DNA from 2 places in the Mesorhizobium sp. M1406 genome. Region 2 is predicted to be linked to the other one. Evidence: predicted binding sites of a transcription regulator. Region 2 holds the regulator's gene; the other holds the start of a gene.
The links. The regulator LexA, encoded in region 2, represses DNA repair genes until DNA is damaged. The targets are predictions, from matches to a motif close to TGTTCNNNNTGTGTTCNG.

Region 1 (3,874 bases), on a different contig from region 2:
GTGATGTCGAGGCTGCCGTCCAGAGTCAGGTTGCCGGTCACCACGATCAGATCGTTGACGCCGCCGCCGACAATGCCGGCTTGGCCGAGCTCATAGTCAAGGGTCGAGCCCGAGCTCAGGCTGAGCGATCCCACCGTCAGCGTGCCAGGGCTGGAGCCCGGCGCCAGCACGCCGCCATCGGCGATAATGACCGCGCCGGCAATCGAGCCGGAGCCGCCCAATGTGCCGCCGCTGTTGACGGTCGTCTGGGTGTTGCCGAGCGCGCCCTCGACGACAAGCTTGCCGCCACTGACCGTGGTTGCGCCGGAATAGGTGTTGGCGCCGCCCAGGATCATGGTGCCGCCGTTGAGTGCCAGTCCACCGCTGCCGGAGATGATGCCGGAAAAACTATCGTTGGTGTCGGTGATCGTAAGCGTCTTGGCGCCCAGAGTGACGGCGCCGCTGCCGGCGAGGCTCTGAATGCTGGTGCCTGTCGGGGTAATGGCCGCGATATCGAACGTTCCGTCCGCGAGCACTCGGCTTGAATCGGCAACGGCGCCGGCTCCCTGAAGCGAGAGTGTGCTGCCGGCCTGGATCCAGGTCTCGCCGGAATAAGGGCTGTTGGCTAGAAGGTTGAAAATGCCGCCGCCTGTTACGGTCAGGCCACCGGCGCCAGTAAACCCAGAGGTAGCGTCGGTCCCCACGGTGAAGCCGGCGGTATCGACGGTCAGCCCGCCAGCCAGTACGCTAAGTTCAGTGCCCGAGAATCCATTGATGAAGGTCGCATTGTTCGCTCTTGCCTTGAGAATGCCATTGTCAAAATTGGCCTGCGCCGCGCCGAAGCCGTTCCGCAGAACGGCCGTGTCCAACATGCCGCCGCTGATGTTGAGCGTGCCGGAAGAGGTGACACCCACGCCTAAGATCGTGGTGCTGGCGACGACTTTGCCTCCATTCACAACGTTCAGCGTACCGTTTCCTTGATAGCCGACACCAAAATTCCCGCTGCTTATCGTCCATAGCGATCCAGCCCCGGTGACGGTGACGGTTCCGGTGCCGCTGGCTTGATTTCCGATCCGCGGGGCTGACGCGCTTGTAAGCGTGCTGCCGTTCTGGATCGTCAGACTGCCCGACCCGCTATCGCCAACGTACAGGGAGCTCGTCACACCAATTGCTGGGCCACTCACGCCAAGCACTGTCGGGTTAGGCGATGTCGTGTTGATCACGACGGAGCCGCCTGAGGGGGCTACGCCGCCCGACCAGTTGCTGCCCACCGTCCAGTTGTTGCTCGTCGTTCCAGTCCATTGCTGAGCGGAGGCCGAGGTCAGTGAAGCGCCGATCGCCAGCGCTGTCAGGCCGACGCCCGCCAACAGCTTGGTCATTGTGCCGCCCCGATCATCGATCGTTTCGCCGCCGGCAGCCGTGCTCATATGAAATTCCCCCAACAGAGCCAAATGCGCCTCGCAGCGTCGACCCTGATTCCGATCGGGTAAACGCAGCACGAAAGGGTACGGCCTCGCAACAGGCTTATATTCGGATCGACTACCAAAAAACTAATCCTAGCAAGGAAAGGCAAGTCTGTGTTGGTGACGTCACAGCGGATTTACTTGTATTAGCTTCTGCTTATTTAAACGAGTAAGCTCACCGAACTATGCGAAATGGGCTTGCTGGCTCCACGGCGGCGCGCGCGCCGTGCTCGGCGAAGTCGCCGGGGGTCCAGACCTCGCGGGTTTGGACTCGATGCGGGCAAGCAGGCGCGAGCGAAGATCGGTATGGGGCTCAACTATGGGCATGTCCGAAATAAGTTACAAGTTTCGGCCACTCGTGGCGCCCAACCAAACATGGAACTCGCATTTTCGCATTAAAGGATATGGCCCGGCACTTTAGACTATCCGAATGCCCTCCTTCCGCAGGGGCATGACGTCATTCCGGTTGACTCTTAACCAAGACGAGAACAAATGTAGAACATATCACGGCTTTCCGCGTTTCAAGGGTCAGATGCGTGTATCGGCGCCCCCTGCTGCCATTTCCGACCTTCGAGAACGCATCGCGCGCCTCGAAGGCGGAAAGGCGCGCGCCCGAATGGTTTTGCCGTTCGGAGTGGCCGCGATCGACAGGGTTCTGCCGGGAGGCGGGTTGACTTTTGGCGGTCTGCACGAGGTCGCGGGCGGCGGCAATGGCGCTGTCGACGGTGCGGCCGCGGCGCTGTTCGCCGCGGGAATTGCCGCCCGCACGGCAGGCAAGGTGCTGTGGTGCGTTACCCGGCCCGATCTGTTCGCGCCTGCGATCGAACAGGCCGGCCTTCCTCCGGGACGGGTAATCTATGTCGAAGCCGGCGACGAAAAATCCGTTCTCGCCTGTTTCGAAGAGGGTCTTCGTGGCGGTTTTGGCGCTGTCGTTGCCGAGATTGCACGGCTTTCGATGACGGCCTCACGGCGGCTTCAGCTTGCCGCCGAAAACTCCGGCGCCACCGGCATCGCCATTCGCCGCTGGCGGCGACAGACGGAGGCAACCGATTTTGGCCAGCCGACAGCCGCCGAAACCCGCTGGCGGGTGTCGGTCCTGCCGTCGACACCACTGCCTGTTCAGGGAGTCGGGCGTGCGCGCTGGCAGCTTGAACTGATCCGATGCCGTGCAGGAGAGAGCGCAGATTTTACAGTGGAGGCTTGCGATGCCAAGGGTCGTATCGCTCTTCCTTCCGATGTGGCCGACAGACCGCTTCAGAAGGAAATCGGGCGACGCCGCGCCTCCGCCTGAGACGCCGCTCGTTTTGATCGGCCGCGACGGACGTCGCCGTGTGGTACTTGCCGCTGATGCGGCAGCGCACGCAGCCGGCCTGCGCATCGGCATGCCGGCGAGTAAGGCGCAGGCGCTCGTTCCGGGTCTTGTCGTTCATGATGCCGAGCCCGAAGCAGATGAGATGGCGCTCGAGCGATTGGCGCTGTGGGCGCTGCGCCGCTACGCGCCGATCGTCGCTGCCGATGCGCCGGACGGCATTGTGATCGACACGACCGGCGCCGACCATCTGCATGGCGGCGAGGCGGCAATGCTCACCGATATGGTGGAGCGACTTGCCGCGTCCGGCTTTACCGCGCGCTGCGCGGTCGCCGATAGCTGGGGCGCAGCCCACGCATTGGCCCGCTTCGGTACACGGCAGACGCTTGTGGTACCGTCCGGCGAAATTGCCCAGGCGATCCTGCCTTTGCCGATCGCTGCCCTTCGCTTTCCCGCCGCGACGATCGATAGTCTGAGGCGGCTCGGCTTCGAGACAATTGCGGATCTCACCGGCACCCCGCGTGCGGCGCTCGCCTTGCGTTTTGGGCCGGAGGCCGGCCGCCGCCTCGACCAGGCGTTCGGACGCGTGAGCGAACCGATCGAGCCGATCCGGCCGCAGGAAATTGTCGAAGTGCGCCGCAATTTTGCCGAGCCGATCGGCGCGGCACAAACAATCGCGCGCTATACCGGCAAGCTGGTCGCTGAACTATGCGCCTCACTCGAGACGCGAGGACTTGGCGCACGCCGGCTCGATCTTCTGTTCTTCCGCGTCGACAATCGCATCGAGGCGATCCGTGTCGGCACAGCATTGCCGGTGCGTGACACGAAGCGCTTGACCCGGCTTCTCACCGACAAAATAGAAACGATCGATCCAGGGTTCGGCATCGAGCTGATGCGGCTTGCCGCGACCGTTGCCGAGCCGCTGCGGGCCAAACAGATGATTTCCTCGCTCGCCGAGGCGCCCGAACCCGATGTGTCGGATGTGATCGACATCCTCGCCAACCGTGTCGGTGAGGACCGGCTCTATCGCTTTGCCCCGGTGCAGAGCGACGTTCCCGAACGTTCGGTTCAACGCATTGCCCCAATGGCGCCTGATACCGGCGAGGGCTGGCCCGGCCATTGG
Region 2 (3,874 bases):
GTGAAGCGATTGCCGACCACATCAGGGGCAGCGTCGGTGGCGCCGAGGGCGAGATCGCGGCGGCGCTGATCGTCGGCGTGCGCGCCGGCATTCCCGATGACATCAACGAAGCGATGCGGCGTACCGGCATCTACCACATCATCTCCATTTCCGGACTGCATATGGCGCTCGTCGCCGGCACCATCATGGGGCTGCTGCGCGGCGCCTTCGCCTTGTTTCCGGACTTTTCCGCGCGTCGTCCGGTCAAGAAATACGCCGCCGTCGCGGCACTGTTCTCGATCGCCGCCTATCTCGTCATCTCAGGCATCGTCGTCGCCGCCGAGCGCAGCTTCATAATGCTGGCAGTGATGCTGATTGCCGTGCTGTTCGATCGGGCGGCACTCACCATGCGCAATCTAGCAGTTTCAGCGATCGCCGTCATCGTGGTGTCGCCGCATGAAGTGGTCGGCCCGAGTTTCCAGATGTCCTTCGCCGCAACCGCGGCGCTGGTCGGCGCCTATGCCGGCTGGTCGGAGCATCGTGCGGGAAAGACGAGACCACCGCCGCCAAAGCGGTCGCTGCCTGGTTTCCTGACGCGAAAATTCCTGCTGGCGGCAGGCGGCCTTTCCATGACTTCCATCATCGCCGGCGGCGCCACGGCGCTGTTTGCCATCTGGCATTTTCAGCGTGTGTCGCCGCTCAGCCTGTTCGCCAATCTGGCGATCATGCCGATCGTATCACTGGTCGTCATGCCTTTCGCAGTCCTCAGCGCACTGGCGATGCCATTCGGCGCCGACGGCCCCTTTCTTTATGTAATGGGCAAAGGCCTGACGGCGATGATCGCAATGTCCGGATGGATTTCCGAGCGTTCGCCAGTCGACGCAATCGGCTTGATTTCGCGGCAGTCTGTCCTCCTGGTGGCGATTGCCCTTGTCATCGCGACGATGGCGACGACATGGCTGCGGCTGGCAGCTCTTCCTTTCGCGCTTGCCGGCCTGCTGACGGTCTCGGACACGCGCGCACCCGACGTGCTGATCTCGGAGGACGCAAGGCTGGTCGCGTTGCCGATCGGCGGCGGCGAACTCGCGGTCAGCCGGGCCAGGCCGAACGAATTCACCGTCGACAACTGGAAGCGTGCGCTGACATCCGAAAGCATCATCGTGCCGGAGGTGTTCGACGAAGGCGACGGTCAATTCGACGTCGCGGATGCGGCTGAAATGCCGCCGGGAGCACCGTTCTATTGCACTTCAGGCGTTTGCGTCGCCAGGCATCCGTCCGGCGCGTTCATTGCCTATGTCGAGGACCGAAAAGACACCTGGAAAGCCTGTGGTTTCGCCGACCTGATCGTCATCAATGACGCGACGGCCTATGACGCCTGTCACAACCCGCTGGTTCTCGTTATCACCAAACGGCAACTGGCCCGCAAAGGCAGTGCTGCCGTCTTCTTCGATCGCCAATCGGCGACCGCGCCGGCGACAATCAGCTTCGCCGTGGACAGGCCATATCGGCCCTGGCACGCGCAACGCAAGTTTTCACGCGAGGCGAGGGGACTGCCGCCCTTCAAGAGACCCGAGAAGCCAGTCGTTGAACCGCAGCTGCCTTAGTAGCGGCGGATCAGGCCAACGAGCTTGCCCTGCACCTTGACCCTGTCTGGCCCGAAAATACGGGTTTCATAGGCCGGATTGGCGGCTTCGAGAGCAATCGAGGCGCCCTTGCGGCGGAACCGCTTCAGCGTCGCTTCCTCTTCATCCACCAGCGCCACGATGATCTCGCCAGGGCTCGCCGTATCGGCATTGCGGATGATGACGGTGTCGCCGTCGAAGATGCCGGCCTCGATCATCGAGTCGCCCTTGACCTCCAGCGCATAGTGCTCGCCGCCCATGATCATGTCTGGCGGCACCGAGATCGAATGCGTCTGGTGCTGGATGGCATCGATCGGCACACCGGCGGCGATGCGCCCCATCACGGGGATCGACACGGCGGCGACCACGTCGTCGTCATTGCCTGCTGAAGACATCCGCGAAGACGCTGGCCTGATCTGCCGGCCAAGGCCGCCCTGGCCGAGACTGGCCTGACCAAGACTGCCCTGGATGACGCTTGGAGAAAACTTCTTTGCCGCGTTGAGGCCGGGTGCGATCGAGTCCGGCAGCCGCAGCACTTCCAGCGCGCGTGCCCGGTTGGGCAGCCGGCGAATGAAGCCGCGCTCTTCCAGTGCCGTGATCAAACGATGAATCCCGGATTTGGAGGCAAGGTCGAGCGCCTCCTTCATCTCGTCGAAGGATGGCGGAATGCCGCTTTCCTTCAGGCGTTCATGGATGAACATCAGCAGTTCGTGTTGCTTGCGCGTCAGCATGGCGGCCCCCAGGTACCTGAAACCAGAATCGGAAAAACAAACCCAGAACAAACACTATCTGTTCCAGTTGTGTTCCGCAACTGTTTAAAGTTTAATGAATTTATTAAGGGGGTCGAAATTATTGGCGCTCGCCAGCGGGCCTCGTCGACGACTGTATGCCGTCACAATGCGCTTGCCGGCATTGAAATTGTTATGGTTAATGGGCTGTGGCCCACCTTGGCTCAAGCCTGGCATGAGCTGCCCATGGATCCGCGACGGGCGCATTTCCAGCTTTCCGGGCGTTCGTTTGCCGTGAACGAAACGAAGCCAAAATGCCAACCTTGGTTAATCTATTGCAGCCTGCGCTGGCTACCAGCGGCGAACGCATTCGCGAGCCGAAAAATTCGTCCTCCGTCATCCGACCTGGGGGCAAGACGCGACGACAGATCGTCGGGACGGCCGCGTCAGGTTACGGCCTCCTTGACGGCGAAACGCTGGTCCTTCCATGCACTCGTGCGCAGAATGTCTTCCAGCACCTCGACCGCCAGCCACACGTCCTTGTAGCCGACATAGAGCGGCGTAAATCCGAAACGGATGGCTGACGGCGCGCGGAAGTCACCGATCACGCCGCGCTCGATCAGCGCCCGCATGATTTGATAGCCCTGATCGTGAAGGAACGACACCTGGCTGCCGCGCTTGGTCGCATCTCGGGTGCTCTCCAGCGTGAGACCATAGGCGCCGCACTTCGCTTCGACGAGCTGGATGAACAGTTCGGTCAGCGCGACGCTTTTCTTTCGCAATGCCGCCATGTCGACGTCGTTCCAGATGGCGAGCGCACCTTTGAGCGCCCGCATCGACAGGACCGGCTGCGTGCCGCACAGAAAGCGGCGGATACCGGTGCCGGCAACATAACCCCGTTCGAAGGCAAAGGGCCTCGCATGCCCCCACCAGCCGCTGAGTGGCTGGCTGATCTCGCCGTGGTGGCGCTGGGCGGCATAGATGAAGGCTGGCGCGCCCGGACCGCCGTTGAGGTATTTGTAGGTGCAGCCGACAGCGAAATCAGCATTTGCATGATCGAGCTCGACCGGCAGAGCGCCCGCGGTGTGGCAGAGATCCCAGACGATCAGCGCTCCGGCCGCATGGGCCTTGCGCGTCAGCGCCGTCATGTCGCGCAGTTCACCGGATTTGTAATTGACGTGGTTGACCAGCACCACCGCGACGCTTTCGTCGATCAGCTCCTCGATGGTTGGCGCGTCGACGCCCGCGAGGCGCAGCAAGGCGCCATCCCGGGTCGAGGCCACGCCTTCGGCGATGTACAGGTCGGTGGGAAAACTGTCACCCTCGGCGACGATGGCCAACCGGCCGGGCCGCATCTCCATCGCCGCATGCAACACCTTGTAGATGTTGGTCGACGTCGTGTCGCAGACGACGGTCTGGCCGGCCGCGGCTCCGATCAGGCGTCCAAGCTGATCGCCGAGTTCGATCGGCATCTCGAACCATCCGGCTGTATTCCAGGCCCGGATGAGATCCTGGGCCCATTCCTGGGTCGCCGCTTGCTGCAAC

Region 1: a site for LexA is predicted at 1,927-1,944, ahead of NKH03_RS29180 (ImuA family protein). Genes of this name have one in related genera too.

Annotation. Positions count from the first base shown of each region.
Region 1 covers NZ_JAMYKW010000061.1:24,398-28,271, reverse strand. Annotated here, with positions in the region: partial or broken gene NKH03_RS29185 (beta strand repeat-containing protein) at 1-1,406, opposite strand, end outside; gene NKH03_RS29180 (ImuA family protein) at 1,975-2,733, shown strand; gene NKH03_RS29175 (Y-family DNA polymerase) at 2,648-3,874, shown strand, end outside.
Region 2 covers NZ_JAMYKW010000015.1:40,930-44,803, reverse strand. Annotated here, with positions in the region: gene NKH03_RS15215 (ComEC/Rec2 family competence protein) at 1-1,583, shown strand, start outside; gene lexA (transcriptional repressor LexA) at 1,580-2,332, opposite strand; gene kynU (kynureninase) at 2,776-3,874, opposite strand, start outside.